2 regions of the Nocardia sp. NPDC049526 genome follow, and region 2 is predicted to be linked to the other one. Evidence: riboswitches for the same ligand, from Rfam matches in the RefSeq annotation. Region 2 holds a riboswitch; the other holds the start of a gene.
What was found. Region 2 has a riboswitch for cobalamin ahead of metE (5-methyltetrahydropteroyltriglutamate--homocysteine S-methyltransferase). Riboswitches for the same ligand answer to the same signal wherever they lie in the genome.

Region 1: it holds a riboswitch for cobalamin, as region 2 does, so the genes downstream of both, ACIBW7_RS04910 (CbtB-domain containing protein) here and metE (5-methyltetrahydropteroyltriglutamate--homocysteine S-methyltransferase) in region 2, are expected to answer to the same signal.

The regions. Positions count from the first base shown of each region.
Region 1 covers NZ_JBITMA010000001.1:1,097,667-1,108,924, reverse strand. The annotation lists gene mhuD (mycobilin-forming heme oxygenase MhuD) at 344-658, shown strand; cobalamin riboswitch at 724-876, shown strand; gene ACIBW7_RS04910 (CbtB-domain containing protein) at 907-1,101, shown strand; gene ACIBW7_RS04905 (CbtA family protein) at 1,092-1,922, shown strand; gene ACIBW7_RS04900 (hypothetical protein) at 1,959-2,423, shown strand; gene ACIBW7_RS04895 (response regulator transcription factor) at 2,481-3,173, opposite strand; gene ACIBW7_RS04890 (sensor histidine kinase) at 3,170-4,462, opposite strand; gene ACIBW7_RS04885 (ABC transporter ATP-binding protein) at 4,746-5,648, shown strand; gene ACIBW7_RS04880 (ABC transporter permease) at 5,669-6,505, shown strand; gene ACIBW7_RS04875 (TetR/AcrR family transcriptional regulator) at 6,561-7,166, opposite strand; gene ACIBW7_RS04870 (FMN-dependent NADH-azoreductase) at 7,268-7,912, shown strand; gene ACIBW7_RS04865 (DMT family transporter) at 7,951-8,271, shown strand; gene ACIBW7_RS04860 (SRPBCC domain-containing protein) at 8,298-8,750, shown strand; gene ACIBW7_RS04855 (OsmC family peroxiredoxin) at 8,863-9,303, shown strand; gene ACIBW7_RS04850 (SHOCT domain-containing protein) at 9,436-9,723, shown strand; gene ACIBW7_RS04845 (LLM class flavin-dependent oxidoreductase) at 9,833-10,675, shown strand; gene ACIBW7_RS04840 (VWA domain-containing protein) at 10,782-11,258, opposite strand, start outside.
Region 2 covers NZ_JBITMA010000004.1:241,981-253,238, forward strand. The annotation lists gene ACIBW7_RS14730 (pyruvate carboxylase) at 1-1,024, opposite strand, end outside; cobalamin riboswitch at 1,329-1,535, shown strand; gene metE (5-methyltetrahydropteroyltriglutamate--homocysteine S-methyltransferase) at 1,675-3,930, shown strand; gene ACIBW7_RS14740 (nuclear transport factor 2 family protein) at 4,377-4,763, opposite strand; partial or broken gene ACIBW7_RS14745 (citrate/2-methylcitrate synthase) at 4,893-5,045, opposite strand; gene ACIBW7_RS14750 (hypothetical protein) at 5,018-5,197, opposite strand; gene ACIBW7_RS14755 (short-chain fatty acyl-CoA regulator family protein) at 5,347-6,768, shown strand; gene recG (ATP-dependent DNA helicase RecG) at 6,837-9,110, opposite strand; gene ACIBW7_RS14765 (DAK2 domain-containing protein) at 9,115-11,258, opposite strand, start outside.

The DNA.
Region 1 (11,258 bases), on a different contig from region 2:
CCGAGTCGTCGAGACTCGCGCCTGCGGCGCATGCGCTTCGACGACTCGGACGCGAGACGGGCCGCGAACTCCTCGCTCGTAAGACTCGCTTCGTTGGGGTCACCGATGGCGGATCGTTCGGCCACCGGTGCACGCTCGCCGGATGGTCGAGTCCCGCGCCTGCGGCGCATGCGCTTCGACGAGTCGGCTGTGTTCGATGGCCGCGCCTTCGGCGCGGACGCGAGACGGGTCGCTCGTAAGACTCGCTCCGTAGTTGGAGAGTCTCCGCGGTCAACTCGCCTGCGATGGACTACATCGCATGCGCTGCGGGGTGCCCGGTTGGCGCGGACGTATCGTCGGAGCCATGGCTGTTGTGAAGATCAATGCGATCGAGGTTCCGGAGGGCGCGGGCCCCGAGTTGGAGAAGCGATTCGCCCATCGCGCGCATGCGGTCGAGGGCTCGCCGGGCTTCCTCGGCTTCCAGTTACTGCGGCCGGTGGCCGGAGAGAACCGGTACTTCGTTGTCACCCAGTGGGATTCGGAAGAGTCGTTCGCGGCGTGGCGGGACGGACCCGCGCGCGAGGCGCACGCCGGCGAGCGGCAGAAGCCGGTTTCGACGGGTGCCTCGCTGCTGGAATTCGAGGTTGTACTGGACGTCGCGGCCAAGTCCGCTTCCTGAAACCGCTGGACAGACCCGGCGCGCGACTCGCCCATCCCGGCCTGGGCAAGTCGCCCGCCATGTTGACGCCGAGTACAACCGGATGTCACAGTTCGAAGGACAAACGCGAGGGTGACGCGGTAATTCGGTGAAATTCCGGAGCGGTCGCGCCACTGTGTTCTTGCACCGAGTCCTTGGTGCCGGAAAGCCAGACACCGGCGCCTTCGCACCGAACAACTCACGGGACGCGCATCCCTAGGAGGACTCGAATGGCTATCGCGCATTCACCGAGTCGGGCAACTGATTCACTCGGCACACTGCTCATCGCAGTGGGCGTCGTTCTTCTCGCATTGCTCACGCTGTACCTGGTCGGCTTCGACCAGGGCGTCATCTCGCGCAGCGGGATGTACCTGCATGAGCTCATGCACGACGGACGTCACCTGCTCGGTGTGCCGTGCCACTGAGTACACCCACCCCGCCGACTCCGTCGGCGGCCGTACCCCTGGTCGGATCGCTCAAGACCCTGCTGCTCCGTGGCCTGCTGGCCGGCCTCATCGCCGGTCTGCTGGCCGCGACAGTGGGCTACTTCGTCGGCGAATCCAAGATCGACGCCGCCATCTCCATCGAAGAGGCCAATACCGCCAAGGAGCAGGCCGCCGAGCACGCCCAGGAACCAGCCGGGCATACGCACGGTGACGAGGAAGAACCGCTGGTCAGCCGGTCCGGGCAGAAGTTCGGGCAGTTCCTTGCGCTCGGACTCGCCGGGCTCGCGCTCGGGGCGATCTTCGCTTCGGTCGCGCACTTCGCACGCCGGTACACCACCTTGTCGGGGCCGAAGCTCGCGCTCGGATCGGCATTGGCCGGTTGGACCGCGATAGTGGCGGTGCCGTTCTTCAAGTACCCGGCCAATCCGCCCGCCGTGGGTGAACCGGACACCATCAACCAGCGCACCCTGCTGTGGTTGGCGGCGGTGCTACTCGGACTCGCTGCCGTCGGTATCGGGCTGTACGTCTACAAACTGCTTGCCGCGCAACTCGGTACGGTCCGGCTGATCGCCGGGGTCGCGGCATTCGTCCTCATCGTGGTACTCGGGTACATCCTGTTGCCCGGCGTGAACGAGGTGAAGGACGACTTCCCGGCCGTACTGCTGTGGCAGTTCCGTGCGACATCGCTCGGCGAGACGGCCACCCTGTGGGCCTGCCTCGGCCTCGGTTTCGCGGCGCTCACCGAATTCGCCACGCGCGATAGCACTCCGGTACGAGAAACAGCCGCTACCGCAGGCTGATCCGGAATTCGAACCGCGAAAGGCAGTGTCGGTCGTATGACCGCCACTGCCTTTTCCGTACGGCCGAGAACCGACCCACCACGCCCGGTTTTCGTGGCATTCACCGCACTCGTCATCGCGCTACTATGCGGCGTCGGCGAGGCCATCACCTACACCGCCGTGCAATTGGACCGCCCGAACGCCGATATCGGCTCACTCGCAACAGGTTCGGCCGTTCGCGGCGGCATTTATCTGGTGGTTCTCGGCGTCGCCGTCCAGATGGCGCGCGGCGCCCGCTGGGCCAGGCTGGTGCTCACCTTCGGCATCGGCGTAATCGGCCTGGCCTCTCTGACCATCGAACCACTGGCAGCCACGTTGTCCGCCAAGCAAATCGGCGACCTGTTCGACAACCTCACCGCATCCGCGGTGATCACCGGAACCTTCCGCACCGGGCACATCCTGGCCGTCTTGGTTGCCATCCCCGCCATGTACCACCCGACCGCCCGCCGCTACTTCAGGTAGTGGCCATCTCGCACAGGCTATTCGGTATGCGCGGTAATCGCCGGGTGCGCGACAGCGTTATTGCCAGCCGGGGCGGACCAGGCCGGATTCGTAGGCCATGACCACGAGTTGGGTGCGGTCTCTGGCGTCCAGTTTCATCAGGATGCGGCTGACGTGGGTGCGGGCGGTGGCGGGACTCATGAAGAGGCGTTCGCCGATTTCGGCATTGGTGAGACCCTCGGCTACCAGGGTCATGACCTCACGCTCGCGGTCGGTGAGTTCGGTGAACGCGGCGGGTGGGGGTTGTTTGGCGTGGGCGGAGAATTCGGCGATGAGGCGGCGGGTGACGCCGGGCGAGAGCAGGGCGTCGCCCGCGGCGACGACTCGGATGGCGCGGACGAGGTCGGCGGGTTCGGTGTGTTTGACCAGGAACCCCGTCGCGCCCGCGCGCATTGCTTCGAAGACGTATTCGTCGAGTTCGAAGGTGGTCAGGACGACAACCTTCACCTCGGCGAGTTTCGGATCCTCGGCGATCATTCTGGTGGCGGCAAGGCCGTCCAGGACCGGCATTCTGATATCCATCAGGACCACGTCGGGGGTCAGGCTGCGGGTCATGCGGACGGCCTGTTCGCCGTTATCGGCCTCACCCACCACCTCGATGCCGTCCTGCGCGTCGAGCAGCGCGACGAAACCGCCGCGCACCAGGGCCTGATCGTCGGCAACCAATACCCGGACGGGCCCACCCGCGTCCCTCGAATTGCCGCCGTTCATCGCGCCTCCTCCTGGGACGGTAGCCGGGCCACCACGCGGAATCCGCCACTGGGCCGCGGACCCGCGATCAGCTGACCGCCGAGAGCGTGTGCGCGTTCGCGCATGCCGAGAATGCCATTGCCGCCGCTCGGTCCGGACTTCGATTGTGTACCGGTGGCGCGAGCGTTGTCGATGGTGATCTCGACCGAATCGGCCGCGTAGCGGATGGTCACCGCGGCCGGTGCGCCGGGCGCGTGGCGGACCACATTGGTCAGCGATTCCTGGATGATGCGGGCCGCCGCCACATCGACGACGCTGGGCAATTTGTGTGCGGTGCCGATAATGCGGGTGTCGACCGTGAGACCGGCAGCGCGGGTGCGCTGCAGCAGTGCGTCCAGATCCTCGATGCTCGGCGCCGGACTCCGTGGGGCGGGCGGCGGTGCTTCGACGGTGTGGGCAACCGAATTATCTTGGGCCCGTTCGGATTCGTGGCGCGCGTGCGCGGATTCCGGCTCGACATCCGATTCACCCACTTCGGCCGCGCCGGGCGACGGACTGCCGCTGCGGATCGAGTGCAGCAGCGTATGCACCTCGGCCAACGCATCCTTGCTCGCCGTTTTGATAGCCGCGAGAGCCGATTCGGCCTGCTCCGGCTTCTTGTCGAAGAGCTCCAGCGCCACCGAGGACTGCACATTGATCAGCGAAAGGCTATGTGCCAGTACATCGTGCAACTCACGCGCGATCGCGAGCCGTTCCTCGCTGGCCCGCCGTTCGCGCTGCGCCTCCTCATCGCGGCGCGCCGCCTCGGCCCGCTGCCTGCGCGCCACCACCACCGCCTGGCGCTGGCGGATCCCCTCCGCGATCGCGACCAGCACACCCAGCCAGGCGATCATGCCGAATGCCAGCCACGGGTCGGCCGGATGCCCCACCAGCGCGGGCAGCGGCCAGAGCAGCGCGAGATAGCCGATCGGCGCGAGCGGATATGTCCACCAGCGCGATCCGACGATCGCCGCGCTGATGAATGCGATCACCAGTGAAACGAAGATCGGGCCGTAGCCGTAGCCGCGCAGCAGGTACACCGCGCAGGACGCGATCGTCACGAGCAGCGCGGGCAGCGGGTAGGAACGGCGTAGCAATAACGCCACCGGTCCGATGAGCAACAGCACATAGCCGAATGCGTCGAGCGAGTGCACTCCGGTCTGGCGCAGGTTGGCATTGCGTCCCCCGACGACCTGGATCGCCCCGACGACGAGCGCGAGCACCCAGTCCTGAAGGACCGGGCCACGTTTCGATTCCCCTGGCGCTGTCACACTTGCAGCCTATTGGCCCGGACGCGCCACGACGTCCGCCGCGCTACGTATGCTCCCCCGCCGCCCCGAATATTTTGCCGGCCGTTGGTGCCTCAACGGTCGCGTCGCGGGCCATCGGTCGAGGTGACAGCCAGGTTTCGGGCGTTCCCGACGAAGTTGCCCATATGCTTGCGAAATCAGTCGTCGCGTCCGCAGTCACGGCGCTTCGTAGGCCGCGGTACGTACATCGAGCATCGCCGCGCGACGGATGTGTCCCCCCTGGTCGGGGGCGGATTCTCGGTGCATGACAGATTCCATCGTGGTCACCGCAGGGCTGACCAAACGCTACGGCACCCACGTCGCCGTCGACCGCGTGCAAATGCATGTCGCGCCCGGGGAGATCTACGGTTTCCTCGGTCCGAACGGCGCGGGCAAGACGACCACGCTGCGAATGCTGGTCGGATTGATCCGTCCCACCGATGGCACCGCCACCGTGCTCGGACATACCCCGGGCGATCCGGCCGTGGTCCGCCGAATCGGCGTCCTTATCGAGGGACCTGGCTTCTACCCCTACCTCACCGGCCGCGACAACCTGCGGGTACTCGCGAAATATCGAGGCCTCGAGCGTGCCGACGCGGAGGACGCGCTCGACCGCGTCGGCCTCGCCAATCGCGCCGACGATAAGTTCCGCACCTACTCCCTCGGTATGAAGCAGCGCCTCGGCGTCGGCGCGGCTCTGCTCGGCCGTCCCGATCTGCTGATCCTGGACGAGCCGACCAATGGCCTCGACCCGCAGGGCATGGCCGAAATGCGAGAGCTCATCACAACTCTCGCCGGTGACGGTCACACCGTGCTGCTGTCCAGCCACATGCTCAGCGAGGTGCAGGAGATCTGCGACCGTGTCGGTGTTATCTCCGGCGGCAAGCTGCTCACCGAATCCACGGTCACCGAATTGCGCGGCGCCTCTTCGCTTTTACTGCGAGCCGAGCCGCTGGAGGTGGCATTTCCCGCCGTGCGCCGGGTGGTCGGCGAGCGTTCGGCCATGTTGACCGCGCGCGGAATTCGGATCGAGGCCGGTGCGGACAGCGCGCCGGTGGTCGCGCGTGCGGTCGTCGAATCCGGCGCGGATCTGCTGGAGCTGCGGACCGATGAAAAGTCCCTGGAAGAAGTGTTCTTCGAAATGACCCAATTGGAGCCAGCGAAATGAACGGGACAATGAACGGCCTGATGGCGAGCACGAGAGCGGAGATGCTGCGACTGCGTAAGTGGCCCGCATTCTGGATCATTCTCGGCACCTGGATTCTGCTGAATCTCACCTTCTCCTACCTCTTCAACTACCTCGCCTACTCCTCCGGCGATATGAAAACGATGTCGAACGGCGTGCCCAAAGACGTTCTGCTGCATCAGATGTTGCCCGCTGCGGTACCGGAGGTCTTCACCCAGGGCATGGCGATGTTCGGTGGTGCGCTGATGCTCATTCTCGGCGCATTGACCATCGGTAGCGGATATGGCTGGGGCACTTGGAAAACCGTGCTCACCCAGGGGCCGTCGCGGATAAATGCCATCGGCGGTGCGCTGATCAGCCTGGCGGTCACCGTTGTCGGGCTGGTGTGCGTCGCGTTCGTGGCGGATATCGGGGTCGCATCGATTATCGCGACAACCCGATCACAGTCGCTGGCACTGCCCGGCCTTGGCCAGGCGGTGAACGGAATCATCACCGGCACAGCGATTCTCGGCATGTGGACGCTGGCGGGCGCCCTGATCGGGGCGATCGCGCGCGGTCCGGCGCTGGCCGTCGGACTCGGACTGGTGTGGGTGCTGGTTGTGGAGAATCTGCTGCGCGGTGTTGCGGCGATCTTCAGCCCGATCAAGGTGCTCACCGATCATCTGCCCGGTACAGCAGCGGGTTCGATGGCCGGGGCGATGCGTACCGTCGAGGGGCCGTCGACGCCGGGGGTGCTCGACATCCTGTCGCGGACTCAGTCGCTCATCGCGCTGGTGGTGTACGTGGCGCTCTTCGCGGCGGGCACGATGTGGCTGGTGCAGCGGCGCGATATGGTCTGAACCCACAGGCGCCGAAACCGTTGGCGAACAACAGTTCGTCAGCGGTTCGGCGCATTCAGGGCGCGGACAGCACGGAACGGGCCAGTTCGGCCAGCGCCCCCGCGATCTGCGCGGAAGTGAGACCCCGCGCCCGCTGATGCCGATAGACCTCGGCGGCCAACGGCGCGAGCAGCGAATCGACCATGGCGTCCGGGTCCCCGATGCCTGCGGCCACCAACAGCGACCGGACGTGCAGGAACCAGAAGCCGTACGCACCGGCGGCGAACCGCGCGCCGCCGATCTCCGCGCCGAGCACCAAATCCGCGTGCCCGTCCAATAATTCGACCATGGCGGCATAGAAGGCGGCGAGCCGTTCGGCTGGTGGCGCGCCGGGACCGAGCGGTGGTTCACCGCGCAACAATTGCTCCTGCAGTGCGCGTTCGTGTTCGTCGAGCAGTGCGACGGCGATCGAATTCTTATCCGGATAGCGGCGGTACAGCGTGCCGCGACCGACCCCCGCCGCCTTGGCGATGTCGTCCATCGTGACAGTGCGCGGGTCCCGCGTTGCGAACAGCTCGGCGGCCGCGGCGAGCACTTTGGCTCGGTTGCGGGCCGCGTCCGCGCGCTCGGTCGGCAATGCCGGTTCCGGATGCCCGCCGAGCAGGTCCATATCGCTGTTCATCGCCCGACTGTACTCGACTTTCCAATCAAGTGGACAGAATGTCCGGTTGTCGGTACGGTAGCAACCGGACATGGTGTCCAGTTAGATTCGCGGGAGAGATCATGAGCACGTTGTTGCACCTCGATGCCAGCGCCCGGCGTCGTTCCATCAGCCGGGAACTGAGCGCGGCATTCGCCCAGGCATGGCGCGCCGGGAATCCCGAGGGCGGCTACATCTATCGCGACTTGGCGGCCGAGCCAGTGCCCTTCATCGACGAGGCATGGACCGAACTATGCGATGCCGTCCTCGCCCAACCAGGCACCGATCTGAACCGCCTCGCCGAACTGGTCCGCACACCGCAACAGGCCACCGCCTGGGCGATAGTGGAACCGCTGCTGACCGAGGTGCTGGCCGCCGATGTGATACTGATCGGCACCCCGATGTACAACTACTCGATTCCGGCAGCGCTCAAGGCCTGGCTCGATCAGGTGACCTTTCCGCGAATGTCCTTGGGCGACAGGCGATTCGTCGTCGTCTCCGCACGCGGCGGGTCGTACGCATCCGGCGCCCCCAAGGCCGCCTTCGACTATCAAGAGCGCTATCTGCGCGATTTCTTCGCGGGACATTTCGCCGTCACCGACACCGTCTTCGTCAATGCGGAACTCGCCAACTCGAGGCAGGACCCGGCACTGGCGCACCTGCGCGGCCGGCATGACGAATCCTATTCGGCCGCAATGGAATCCGCGCGCAATTTGGCCGGCCGCTAGCGACTGCTTGCAGGTCGCTCGAAAGGATCGGAGTACTGATGAATTGGATCATTCTCGGCATCGCCGGACTGGTGGAGATCATCTGGTCGCAAAGCATCAAGCCGACCGAGAACTTCACGCGCCTCGTCCCGACCGTCATCTGCTTCGTACTCGGCGCGGTCGCGGTGTATCTGCTGTCGCGGGCCATGCAGACGCTGCCGGTCGGCACGGCCTATGCGGTCTTCACCGGAATCGGCGCGGTCGGCGCGATCAGCCTCGGTGTCGTGATCAACAAGGATCCGATGAGCGCCGGACGGCTGCTGGCACTGTCGCTGATTCTCGGCGGCATCGTGCTGGCGCGCGTCACCAATCCGGACTGAGCAGGTCCGGCGGTACAGTCCGAAGCATGATCGAACCAGTGCGGGTACCCGATCTGTCGTCGCGCCCCTATGGGGTCGAAGTCGAGCGCACGATGACCGCGCCGCCACCGGCGCTGTACCGGGCCTGGACCGAGCGGTTCGACCACTGGTTCGCGACCCCCGGGTCGGTCCTCATGCGACCGGCCGTGAACGAGCCGTTCTTCTTCGAGGCCGAATATCAGGGCATGCGCAGCCCGCACCACGGACGGTTTCTCCGCCTGGTTCCGGATCAGATCGTAGAGCTGACCTGGGTGACCGGGTCTGGCGGCACCGAGGGCGCGGAAACCGTGGTGACGGTCGAGCTCGTGCCGATCCACTCCGGCACCCGACTTCGCTTGGCGCACGCGGGATTTGCCGATGAATCCGCCCGCGACCGGCATTTGCAGGCCTGGCCGCCGGTGCTCGAACAGCTCGATCAGCGCACGGCCGAGCCCGCCTGACGATCATCCGCTGCGGCACTCGAATCCGGCTGCCGCCTTCGCACGCGTCGCCGGGGCGGCGAGGGTAGGTTCGACTGCGAATTGTGATTCACACATCTTCGAAAGGACCGTGATGCCCACACGTACCGCGCGCACCGCTTGGACCGGTGGCCTCCAGGACGGCTCCGGCCAGGTCGAGTTGGCCAGTTCCGGTGTCGGCAAGTACGACGTCTCCTTCCCCAAGCGTGCCGCCGACGACGCCGACGGCACCACCAGCCCCGAGGAACTGATCGCGGCGGCGCACTCCTCCTGCTTCGCCATGGCCCTCTCAGCCCAGATCGGCAATGCCGGCGGCACGCCCGAGAGCCTGGACGTCACCGCCGATGTGACCCTCGGCCCGGATCCGGACGGCGGCTTCCGCATCAGCGCCATCAAACTCACCGTCCGCGGCCGGGTCTCCGGCCTGGACGCCGACGGCTTCGCCGCCGCGGCAGCCGCCGCCAAGGCGGGCTGCCCGGTCAGCAAGGCCCTCGCCGGGGTGGACAACATCACCCTCGACGCCGCCCTCGCCTGACTTCCCGGCTCCTCGCACGGCCAGTGCGAGGAGCCCAGTGGTTATGCGAGCGCCGCGTACGCGCACAGGCGTAGGGCGAACATCGTCGGCAGGCCGATGTCCGGGTGCGGGTGTCGGGCGCAGGGTTGGGTCATGAACATTTTCACGCAACCCGAGGCCATCACCTTCTTGGCCGATCACTATGACGGCGGATGGCATCCCTGGCCGTTCTTCTGGATCTTCCCAGTGCTGTTCTGGGCCACCATCATTGTCTTCTTCGTATTCGCGCGGCGGCGGTTCTGGGCACACCAGAGCGGAATCGGTGCGCTGCGTACCGCGTTCGCACGTGGCGAGATCACCGAGGATCAATATCGCAGTCGACTGGCGGTGCTGCGCGAGCGCGGAGCGAAGCCGCGCGGTGGCGAGACTCCCGCTACCTGAGCCGCAAGCTTTTCGGTAGGCCCGCCGCCCGGCCCCACGAGCGGCGGGCACCGCAACCGCATGTTTGCCCGAAATATCGGCCGGCAGCGTACGGCCTCATTCAGAACCGATGACTATTCGACCCGAATCACGGGAGACCCACACCATGAGCATGACCTTCGGAACCGTCATTACACCGCGATCGGGAGCCGAATGGGTGCGCGCGGTACAGAGCGCCGAACAGCAGGGCTACCGAACGATCCTGCTGCCGGACACGCTCGATACCCCATCCCCGTTCCCGACACTCGCGGCCGCCGCCGCGGTGACCACCACCATCCGACTGCGCCCGAACGTACTGGCCGCTCCCCTGCGGACTCCAGCCGCCACCGTGCGCGAAACCGCCGCACTGCAACTGCTTTCGGACCGACGATTCGAACTCGGCATCGGGTCGGGGCGTCCCGATGCGAGCGCCGAGGCCGAACGGCTCGGTATGCCTTGGGGTTCGGCGGCCCGACGCCGCGAGCAACTCATCGCCACCGTGCATGCCGTTCGTGAACAGGTCGATCCCGCGCTGCCGATCATCGTGGCCGCGAATGGACCTCGAATGCTCACTGTCGCAGCGGGTTTCGCCGATCGGGTATTGCTGGCCGCCGGGCCGGACGCGACCGAGGCCGATCTCGCCGAGATGGTCCGGATCGTGCGCGACAATACCGATCGCGATGTGCGCTTCACCCATCAGCTGGTCGGCATCGGCGACGAACTGCCGTTCTGGTTGAGCAAGCGGCTCGGACTCACCGCGGACGGACTGCGCGCGGGTGGATCGGCGGGTGTGCTGGACGGCGATCCGGCCACCGTCGCCGAGGTGCTCGAATACCGCCGGGAGAAGTACGGCATCGATGAACTGATCGTCCCCGGCGAACTGGCCGAAGCCTTCGCCCCGGCACTCGCCCTATTCACAAACCAGACTGTCTGACCCCGGACGGAAACCGTCACCCGCCACAGCGCCACGGCCGCAATTCTCGCGACCGTGGCGCTGTGCTGATATGCGCGCCCGTCATCGGGCACAACTGCCTGCGAAACTACTGCGCGTCCGGATTGGCCGCCTGCCGTTCGGCATCGGTGAATCCATCCACCGCCTGCCCGGGCGCGGCCATACTGCGCCGCGCCGAATACGCCGCGGCCGATGCGAATGCCCCCGCCGCCCCCGCCGGCGTCGCACCGTAGGTCAGCGAGCGCCGCGGATCGAACCCCAATTCGGACCCCACCGCCACCGCATCCATATTCGCGCCGAGGAATACGAAATCCCAGGAGTACACCTCCTGCTGCTGCGTAATCAGCGACCGGACCGCGGCATGCGTCCATTCCCGGCTGGAATTCTCGTGCCCATCGGTCAGTACAACGACGATCACCGTGCCCGGGCGCTCATGCTCAGGTCGAGCCGAGAGTTCCCGGCCGACATCGGTGACCAGCCGCCCCACCGCGTCATACAGCGCGGTTCCACCGCGCGGCTGCAGGCTCAGCGGCGGTACCTCGGCGATCGGCCGATTCGCATAGAC
Region 2 (11,258 bases):
TCCGGCACTGCAGGGCAGCACCACGAATGGCGACCTTGTCCTGACTCAGACCGAGTTGTTCGAGTGTCTCCCCCGCCGCGATGCGCAGCTGGGACTGCACCAGATCGACATCGGTGATCTCCTCGGTCACCGTGTGCTCGACCTGGATGCGCGGGTTCATCTCGATGAAGACATGGTTGCCGCGCTCGTCGAGCAGGAATTCGACGGTGCCCGCGCAGCTGTAGCCGATCTGGCGGGCGAAGGCCACGGCGTCGTTGCAGATGCGTTCGCGCAGTGCGGGATCCAGGTTCGGGGCGGGTGCGAGCTCGATCACCTTCTGGTGGCGGCGCTGCACCGAACAGTCGCGCTCGAACAGGTGCATGACATTGCCGTGCTGGTCGGCCAGGATCTGCACCTCGATGTGGCGCGGATTTACCACGGCCTGTTCCAGGAAGACGGTCGGATCACCGAAGGCCGACTCCGCCTCGCGGGACGCGGCCTCGATCGATTCGCGCAGCTGTGCGGGATCGGCGACCCGGCGCATACCGCGGCCACCGCCACCCGCGACGGCCTTCACGAAGATCGGATAGTCCAGCTCCTCGGAGGCGGCCAGCAGTTCGTCCACCTCGGCGGAGGGCGCGCTGGACTTCAGCACCGGCAGACCCGCTGCCCGCGCCGCCTCGATCGCGCGAGCCTTGTTACCAGCCAGTTCGAGCACTTCGGCCGACGGACCGATGAAGGTGATGCCCTCGCGCGCGCAGGCCGCCGCGAGGTCCGGGTTCTCGGACAGGAAGCCGTAACCGGGGTAAATGGCGTCGGCACCCGCGGACTTGGCCGCCTCGATGATCGCCGCTATCGACAGGTACGCCCGGACCGGGTGCCCTTCTTCGCCGATCTGGTAGGACTCCGCGGCCTTCAACCGGTGGACCGAGTTGCGGTCCTCGTACGGGAAGACGGCGACTGTCCCGATGCCGAGTTCGTAGGCCGCGCGGAAGGCGCGGATGGCGATCTCGCCACGGTTGGCAACCAAGACTTTCGAGAACATTGAACTAAGGTACCCGCCCCGGAATCGTGGCCTGACAGGGAAGTCCCCTTCGCGGAATCTTCACAACGAGTCCTAGCAGAGTTGCGAAGTTGTGTTCACCTCACCGACACATCTCACCGTCCGTCGCGGTCACAAGTGCGGTCGGGTGCCACCGGCGACTCGAACGCACCTGGCGACAACTTCGCAAACCCGCTGCGCATCGAGCGCTGTGAAATCCGATTGCGCGGCCGCCTATGCTGGTTGACGCAGCTGGTTCGCCGTGCGTAGACGAGATGGAGCCCCGACGTCGCGTTACGGAGTCGAGTTCGCGGATCGGGAAACCGGTGCGCGGATGAGAGGGAACCCGGTGAGAATCCGGGACTGTCCCGCAGCGGTATGCAGGAACGACCGCCGTCATCGAGCACTGGGCAACCACCCGGGAAGCGACGGCCAGTAGGTGAGCCCCGTACGGGGTCGGCCAGAAGGCCCGTGCCCGCAAGTCCGAAGACCTGCCAGCCGTGTCGGATACGCCGTATCCGGCGGCCACCGCCTCGTGGATTGGGCGCGCGGACCTCCGTGTGATTGTCGGGCTCCATCGGTGTGCCGGCACGTCATTCGGTCTCCGCTAGCTCGTAGGGCGATGGTCTTCGATCTCAGCACTGGAGAAATTCGTGACTGTTACGCATAACCCGTTCACCGCGACGGTTCTCGGTCTCCCGCGGGTGGGGCCGCACCGTGAGCTCAAGCGCGCCACCGAGTCCTACTGGGCCGGACGCATCGACGCGCAGCAACTGCACGCGACAGCACGCGATCTGCGACGCGACCAGCTGACCGAATTACAAAGCGCCGGAATGGATTCCATCCCGGTCGGCACCTTCTCCTACTACGACCAGATGCTCGATACCGCCGTATTGCTCGGCGCGCTGCCGGCCCGGGTCGCCGGTATCGCCGATCCACTGGATCGCTATTTCGCCGCCGCACGCGGCACCGATACCGTCGAACCGCTGGAGATGACCAAATGGTTCGATACCAATTATCACTATCTGGTGCCGGAAATCGGTCCGGAGACGGTGTTCTCGCTGGATCCATCGAAGGTGTTGGATGAGCTGCGGGAAGCGCTCGCGCTGGGGGTGCCCGCGCGACCGGTGGTGGTCGGCCCCATCACCTTCCTGAAGCTGGCGAAGGCGACCGGCGGTGCGGCACTGGATCGGCTCGACGAGTTGGTGCCGCTCTATCGGGAGCTGTTGCGGCTGCTGGCCGTGGCGGGCGCGGAATGGGTACAACTCGACGAGCCGGTCCTGGCCACCGATCTGACCGCTGACGAGGTCGAAGGCGTGCGGCGGACCTACGCCGAACTGTCGGCCGCGACGGATCGCCCCGCGCTGCTGGTGGCAACGTACTTCGGCAAGCCAGGTGCGGCGTTGAGTGCCTTGGTCGAGGCCGAAATCGAAGGTATCGCACTGGATTTCACGGTTGACGCCGATCTCTCCGGTGTGCCGGCGCTGGCGAACAAGCTGCTGGTGGCCGGAGTGGTCGACGGTCGAAATGTCTGGCGGGCCGATCTGGAAAAGACTTTGGCGACGCTCGGCACGGTGCTGGGGTGCGCGAAATCCGTTGCGGTGTCGAGTTCCTGCTCATTGCTGCACGTGCCCTATACCTTGGCGAGCGAAACCAGCCTCGACGAGCGGCTGCGTTCGTGGTTGGCCTTCGGTGCGGAGAAGGTCGCCGAGGTGCGATTGCTCGCGACCGCACTGAGCGCGGGGCCCGAGGCGATCGCCGATGAATTGGCTACGGTCCGTACCGCTCTCGCCACCAGGCGTAGCGATCCTCGGTTGGATAATTCGCAGGTTCGGGCGCGGCTGGCCACACTCGGTACGGATGCAACCCGGCGGGCACCCGCGCAACAGCGACGGGCATTGCAAGCCGAGCGGCTGCGACTGCCATCGCTGCCGACCACGACGATCGGCTCGTATCCGCAGACCTCGGCGATCCGACTGGCACGCGCGGCATTGCGCAAGGGTGCGATCGATCAGGCCGAGTACGTGCGGCGGATGCGATCCGAGATCGCGGATGTCATTGCGTTGCAAGAGAAGCTGGGCCTGGATGTACTGGTGCACGGCGAGCCGGAGCGCAATGACATGGTGCAGTACTTCGCCGAGCAACTCGACGGATTCGCCGCCACCGACGCGGGCTGGGTGCAGTCCTACGGCACGCGTTGTGTGCGGCCGCCGATTCTGTTCGGCGATGTGGCGCGGCCCGCGCCGATGACCGTGGATTGGATCGGCTACGCGCAATCGTTGACCGATAAGCCGGTCAAGGGCATGCTGACCGGCCCAGTGACGATTCTGGCCTGGTCGTTCGTCCGCGATGACCAACCGTTGGCGGATTCGGCACGTCAAGTGGCGCTGGCGATCCGGGACGAGACGGTCGATCTACAGGCCGCGGGCATTCGGATCATCCAGGTCGACGAGCCCGCGCTGCGGGAACTGCTGCCGCTGCGCGCGGCCGATCAGGGCGAGTACCTGGAGTGGTCGGTCGGCGCTTTCCGGTTGGCGACCTCCGGGGTCTCGGATGCCACACAGATCCACACCCATCTCTGCTATTCGGAATTCGGTGAGGTCATCGATGCGATCGCCGGATTGGATGCCGATGTGACCTCCATCGAGGCGGCGCGCTCGCATATGGAAGTGCTCGACGATCTGAATGCGGCAGGGTTCGATCTCGGCGTCGGACCGGGCGTGTACGACATCCACTCACCGCGGGTGCCGAGTGTCGAGGAGATCACCGCCTCCCTGCGCGCCGCACTGAAGGCCGTTCCCGCCGAACGGCTTTGGGTCAATCCGGACTGCGGATTGAAGACGCGTGGACCAGTCGAGGTCGAGGCGTCATTGCGCAATCTGGTCGCTGCTGCGGCCGCGGTGCGCTAGCGGGATAATGCGCTCGCCCTCTCGAATGGGAGGGCGGGCGCGCTCGCCCGGGTCCGCGCCGTGTGGCGAACCAATTCCAATTGCAGCCACGCCGTCCCACCCGAACATCTCGACCTCGCGATCGACTGCATCCGCGCATATTCCTGCTCGAAGACCGCGCAGCCCGATAGCGCGGTTTGGTCACCGCGCTATCGGGCTGCATATCAATGAGATTCGGCCCCGGGGAAAGGCCGGAGCCGACGGCGCGGCGTGTACCTCTCACAACTTTCACCGTTGCGGACCATCGGCCGCAGGCGCGACCGTGCGCTCAGTCCCCGCCGCCAGGCCGTATGACATTCCGAGCAACGATCCATGCGTAACCCCTCCTCATACGTCGCCATCAGATATCACCCCCGATGTTCTATTCGACGCAGGGCCGACCGATTCGGTTCCGTCGGTTCCCTCGACTATTCGGCCGCGGGCTCGGTTCCGAAGGCGCGATTGATGGCGGCCATATCGAAGTAGTCGCGCCAGGCGGTGATGGCGCCGTCGGCGACCTCGAAGACGCCCACTACCGGCAGCGGGGTGTCTTTGCCCAGGCCGCGCAAGATATCGGTGCGCTCGTTCATGACGATATTTCCGGCGGCGACCTGGTGGTGCACGTCGAATTCGATGGATTCGAAGGTGCTGAGGAAACCGGCGATAAAATCGCGGATGGCAGCGCGGCCGTTGATGGGTTCCATCGGAATGTTGTGGTAGACGGCGTCTTCGGCGAAGAAGGCGCTGATCCGGTCCGGGTCGGGATCGGCCCAGCTGCGGCACATGGCGGTGACGATTTCGTCGGGGCTCGGCATTCGGTTCGCTCGCTTCCTTGCGCCGATACGATCGGGCACATCGGTCGATTCGATCGCACCGATTACACCAAACAATCGCTTGGTTGTGCCAGGATCAGCCCGCAACCAGCAGTTCGCGCTGCGACACCCATTGGCACCGCCGTACAGCGGACCCTCGATCGCAGCGATGATCGCGCTGTACATATCCGAGCGGGTCGAGGTGACCACACGCGCGACGAAGGTGGATGCGTTGAAACTGTGCTCCACGTAAAGGATCAGCGAAATCTCGAAGGCGCGCACAATGCGCTGTCGACGATCCGGTTCACGATCCTCGCGCGGACCTCGGCGGTCACCTCGACCGGATCGGCGGCGACCTCGGCAATTCTGATGGCCAAGTGTTCTGTGCGCGGAAGGTCCGCGGTGGCGGCGCGGGCGCGTACGATGTGGGTTTTCATCCATCCGCCGGTTCCAGACGGGCCAGCGGCCCTCCTTCGCACGCTACGCAGGATTAATCTTCGGCAAAATCCCTTGCAACAGCAGATTTCTGCGGGCGAGAATCCTCAATTTTGCGATGATTGCGAATTCCGAGGGCTACCATCTTGCGGTGCGCAAGATGTACGCGGGCGCCCGACTGAGACGGTTGCGCGAGGAACGGCGGATGACCCAGGCGGCACTGGCGAAATCCCTGGATCTATCGCCCAGCTACCTCAACCAGCTCGAGCGCGACCAGCGACCGCTCACCATTCCGGTGCTGCTGAAGCTCAACTCCACCTTCGACCTCGACGTGCAATTTTTCGCGGCCGACTCCGATGCCCGGCTGGTCTCGGATCTGCACGAGGTACTCGTCGATGCGGCGGGCGGTGACAGTGCGCCACTGACCGAGGTGGAGGAACTGGCGACGCGACTGCCGGAGGTCTCCCGGATCGTCGTCGCGATGCATCGGCGATTGCGCGCGGCGACAGATCAACTCGATCTGCTCTCCGCCCGGGTGGCCGCGCCGACGGGCGCACCCGGCGTGCCCATGCCGTATGAGGATGTGCGGGATTTCTTCTACGACCACCACAATCACATCGCGCAACTCGATCATGCGGCCGAACAGCTCTTCGAGGAGTGCGGTCTGAGCATCGGGTCCCTCGATCGACAACTCGCCAGGGTGGCCGAGGAGCGCGCCGGGGTCACCGTGCTGGTGCGCGGTGACGGCGCGGATCCGTCTATCCCGAAACGGCATTACGATCCGGACAGCCGCACGCTGACGCTGGCGCGGCGGCTGCGTCCCGGGCAGCGCGCATTTCAAATTGCCACCACCCTCGGCTTTCTGCTGTACGGCAAGGATCTGGATGCCGTACTCGCCGAAACACCGTCGCTCACCGGCGAATCCAGGACGTTGGCGCGGATCGGGTTGGCGAATTACTTCGCGGGCGCACTGGCGCTGCCGTATGGCCGCTTTCTGCGGTCGGCCGAGGAACTGCGCTACGACATCGATCTGCTCAGTCTGCGTTTCGAGGTCGGCTTCGAGACCATCTGCCACCGGTTGAGCACCCTGCAGCGGCAGGGGCAGCGCGGCGTTCCGTTCTTCCTCGTCCGCACCGACCGGGCGGGCAATATCTCGAAACGCCAGTCCGCCACGGCATTCCATTTCTCCCGGGTCGGGGGCAGCTGCCCGCTATGGGTGGTGCACGAGGCCTTCGCCAATCCTGGTCGCATCCTGACCCAGATGGCGGCAATGCCCGATGGCCGCCGCTACCTCTGGATCGCCCGCACCGCGCTGGCGGGGCCCCACGGATTCAGCACGGCGACAAAGGATTTCGCGATCGGCCTGGGTTGCGATATCGAATACGCCGACCGGCTGGTGTATTCGAACGGTCTACAACTCGACAGTCCGGCAGCAGCGGTGCCGATCGGCGCGGGCTGCAAGGTCTGCGAGCGCCCCTCCTGTCCGCAGCGCGCCTTCCCTCAGATCGGCAGCCCCCTCGCAGTCACCGAGCACATCAGCACGGATCTGCCCTACCCCCGAGTCCTGCGCTAGTTCTGGACAGTCGATCACCATGCGCTGGGGCAGGCAAACATCGAGAACGCCTCTCCACCAGTGCATTCTCACGACTTCGCCAGGTACTCGAGGCGCTCGGCGTCTACGGCGGCGTGCATCATGGTGGCGAGGCCCGGGTGGCGGTGCAGGCCGGGGTCGGATTCGACTACTTGGCGGGCGAGGTCTTGGGCGGCGGTGATGACTTCGAGGTCGTCGAGTAGGGAGAGCAGGCGCAGCGAGCGGGCGGTGCCGGACTGGGCGGCGCCGAGGACGTCGCCTTCGCGGCGTTGGCGCAGGTCGAGTACAGCGAGTTCGAAGCCGTCGGTGGTGGCGGCGACGGCGTCGAGGCGGGCCATGGCGGTGCCGGTTGGGCCCGCGTCGGTGATGAGCAAGCACAGGCCGGGGTATTTGCCACGGCCGATGCGGCCGCGCAACTGATGCAGCTGGCTGACACCGAAGCGGTCCGCGTCCACGATGACCATAACGGTCGCATTGGGCACGTCGACGCCGACCTCCACTACCGTGGTGCAGACGAGCACGTCGATGTCGCCGTCGTTGAATGCGCGCATCACCTGGTCTTTTTCATCGGTCGGGAGCCTGCCGTGCAGCAGGCCGACCCGGACGCTCGCGAGCGGACCGGTGCGCAGCATGTCGAAGACCTCGAGCGCCGCGGCCGTGGTCGGGCCTTCCTTCTCCTCTGCCTTACCGGACTTCTTGCCGTTGCGGCCCTTGCCGTTCTCTTCGTCGTCGCCGATGCGCGAGCACACCACATAGGCCTGCCGACCTGCGCCGACCTCCTCGAGGATGCGTTCCCAGGCACGGTCGACCCAGTTCGGATGCTGTTTGCGCGGCACCACCTTCGACACGATCGGCGAGCGACCGCGGGGCAGCTGAGTGAGGGTCGATGTCTCCAGATCGCCGAGGGTTGTCATGGCGATGGTGCGGGGAATCGGGGTCGCGGTCATCACGAGCAGATGCGGGCTGGTGCCGGATTTCGCCTTGGCGCGCAACGCATCCCGCTGTTCGACACCGAACCGATGCTGTTCGTCGACGATCACCATGCCGAGATCGAAGAACTCCACCGCGTCCTGGATGAGCGCGTGGGTGCCGATCACAATGCCTGCTTCGCCGGTGACCGCATCCAGTAGCGCCGCTTTCTTCGCCGACGCCGACATCGATCCGGTCACCAGCACGACCTTGGTCGCGTTGTCGGCGGCGCCGAGCTCACCGGCGGTGCCGAGATCGCCCAGCATCGCGCCCAGTGACCGATAGTGCTGGGCGGCAAGGACTTCCGTTGGTGCGAGCAGCGCGCACTGCTGACCGGCGTCGACCACCTGCAGCATGGCGTGCAGTGCGACGATGGTCTTGCCCGAACCCACCTCGCCCTGCAGTAGCCGGTGCATCGGATGGCTGCGCGCGAGGTCGTCGGAGATTTCCGCGATCACCTGCTGCTGTCCCTCGGTCAGTTCGAAGGGCAGGCGGGTGTCGAAAGCCGCTGCGATACCGTCGGATCGGGGCGGACACGGCCGGGCCGCTCGCGCCTCCGCGTCGTGTCGTCGCTCGGCGAGGACCAGTTGCAGGGCCAGCGCCTCGTCGAAACGCAAGCGCTCCCTGGCCTGTTCGATATCGGACTTGCGTTCGGGCAGGTGGATCAGGCGCAGCGCGTCGGAGATCTTCATCAGCGCGCGGTCGTCGCGCAGATCACTCGGCAGCGGATCGTCGATCGGGTCGAGTTGGTCGAGCACCTGCCGGACGCAGGCGAGCAGATCCCAGCTCTGCACTTTCGCGGTCGCGGGGTACACCGGGATGTATTCCCGTTCGAAGAACGAGACATCCACTCCCCCTTTACCTTTCGCACTCTGAGCCAATCCGCGCAAGGCGCCGCCACCGCGTACCGAGGTGAGGTTCTCGATCGAATCCTCTTCCTTCTCGGGCAGGATCAGATAGTCGGGATGCGAGAGGTTCCAGCGGTCCGGGCGCCACCAGTGCACGGTGCCCGACATCATGGCCCGGACTCCTTCGCGGACAAGGTAACTCACCTTGTCGCCGTTGAAGAAGGTGATATCGATCGGGGCGACCGAACCGGTGTCGAGGGCGACCTTGAGCAGACGCCCCCTGCGGTTCTTCATCGGGCGCAGTTCGGTTTTCGTCACCCGGCCGATGACGGTGATGTGCGCGCCCTCCTCCGGCTGCTCCTGGGTGAGCGGCTGGCCTTGAGTGGCATAACGTAATGGGTAGTGCCGCAACAGATCCTCGACGGTGTGCATGTCGAAGGCATCGGCGAGCGGCTCGGCCGCCTTCACGCCGAGCAAGTGGTCCAGCCGATCGCTGAGTGTCGCCATATCCCTATTCCACCCCTATCTGCACCAGATCTGCTTGCTGCCCACCGGAATACACACTCACCTCGACGCCGGGAAAGCCGTTCGCGATATGCGCGGCCAGTTCGTCCGCGAGTTCGGCGGGGGCGGCCATACCCATCAGCAGGGTGACCAGCTCACCGCCGAAGGCGAGCATCCGGTCGAGCAGGGTCCGGCCCGCGGTCGGCACATCCCGGTCGATCACCACGACATCGTGACCGACCAGCCCCAGCCCATCACCGGCCTCGCAAGTGCCGACCATGGTGAGTGCCCGTTCTGTCGCGGCACGCAATGATCCCCAGCGGGTCGCGGCCGCCGCTTCCGACATGGCGAACGCGTCGTCCACGGCGATCCGGCCGCAATCGTGCACCGCCAGCGCCGCGAACCCCTGCACCATGGACCCGCTCGGCAACAACAAGACGTCCCGATGCGCGTCACGAGCCGCAACACCGACCGCAACCAACTCGTGCGCGGGCAGCGCACCATTCGGCAGCACCAACACCTCTCGATTCGGCAGCCGCCGAATCGCCGCAAGCAGCGCCGCGCTGGTCACCGGCCCGTCACTGCCGAGCACCACCGCACCTCCGGCCTCGAACAGCGCCGCCGCGCCATCTCCCGATGCGACAGCCAGGACGGCGCGGTCCGCGGGACCGTCATGATCGGGCGCGTCGTGCGCGGTTGCACCCGATCCGACGGCTGCGGCGGGAGATTCAGTAAGCGCAGGCGAGTCAGTGCGCGCAGGCTGCACAGCGGCACCAGCAACATCGGCACGGGCTGCGTCGGGGTGCCCGACAACATCAGCGTGTCCAATGATGTCGGCGCGCGCGGTTACGCCCGAAGGCGCGGGTGTTGGGCGGGCGGTGACGGTGAAGCTCTCTATGCGGATAGCGCTGAGGCTGCCGGCGGCGATTCCTGCTTCTATGGCGGCGCCCGCGTCGGCGCAATGGACGTGCGCGGACCAGGAGCCTGCGCCGTCACCGACGACCACGACGGAGTCGCCGAGGTCGGCCAGGTGGGCGCGGAGGCGGGCGATTCGTTGGTCGTCGGTGTCCGACAGGAGGTACATCACCTCGAAGTGGGGTTCGGCACTGTTCAGGGGTTCGACACAGGCGCCGTGCGGTTCGACGTCGGCTCGCGGTGCGGAATCGGCATGCGGTACGGCCCTGGCACGATCAACTCTCGCCAGGTCACCAGCGAATGCGAATTCGCCTCGCGCGTACTCCGGCCGATCGGGTGTCCGGCCGAGGGTGACCGCGACCAGACTGTCGAGAAGCACGACCAGCCCGCGCGCCCCCGCATCGACCACACCCGCCTCGCGCAGCACGCCGAGCTGGGCGGGTGTATCACCGAGCGCCTCGGCAGCACCGTCGGCCGCCGCCACCGCCACCTGGGCCAGGGCGGATTCCGGAGAGGCCGCAGCACATTCCGCTGCCCGCTCCAGGACGGTCAGAATGGTCCCCTCGACCGGCACACTCAGCGATTCCCGAACCAACGCCGATGCCGTGGCCAGCGCGTCACGCAACGTCTGCGCCGTCAGCGGCCCCCCGCGCGCTGCCTCGGCAATCCCCCGCAACACCTGCGACAAGATGATCCCGGAATTCCCGCGCGCCCCGAGCGTCGCCCCACGCGCCATAGCCGCGGCCACATCGTGCGTCGAGAGCGATTCACCTGGTTCGCGATACCCGTCCCGCACCCCTGCGCTGGCGCCATTCCACGAGCTCCCTTTGCCCGCAGTACCAGGCGGAGTCGGGCGATCGACACCGGTCGTGGCAACAACTCGGTCCGCGAACTCCCCCGGCGGCGCCGCAGGGGGGTGCGATATCGCGGCGCCGCCGTCCGATTTCGCGCCGTTGCCGACCACCCCGGCATCCGCTGCACAACCCTCGGCCGCGGATCGCTCGGATCCGCGGGCCGAGATCACCGCAGCGTCCGCAGCCTGGATTGCCGCTCGCATGGTGGCGAGCATGTTCGTACCCGTGTCGGCGTCGGCGATGGGGAAGACGTTGAGGGCGTTGATCTCCTCGCGACGCTGCTGCAGGCCTTCGAGACAGATGCGCCCCCAGCGCAGCAGGGCCGTGCCGTTCAGTTCATTCGGACCGGCAACGGCAGGCAGACCCGCGTCAGGGCCGTCGC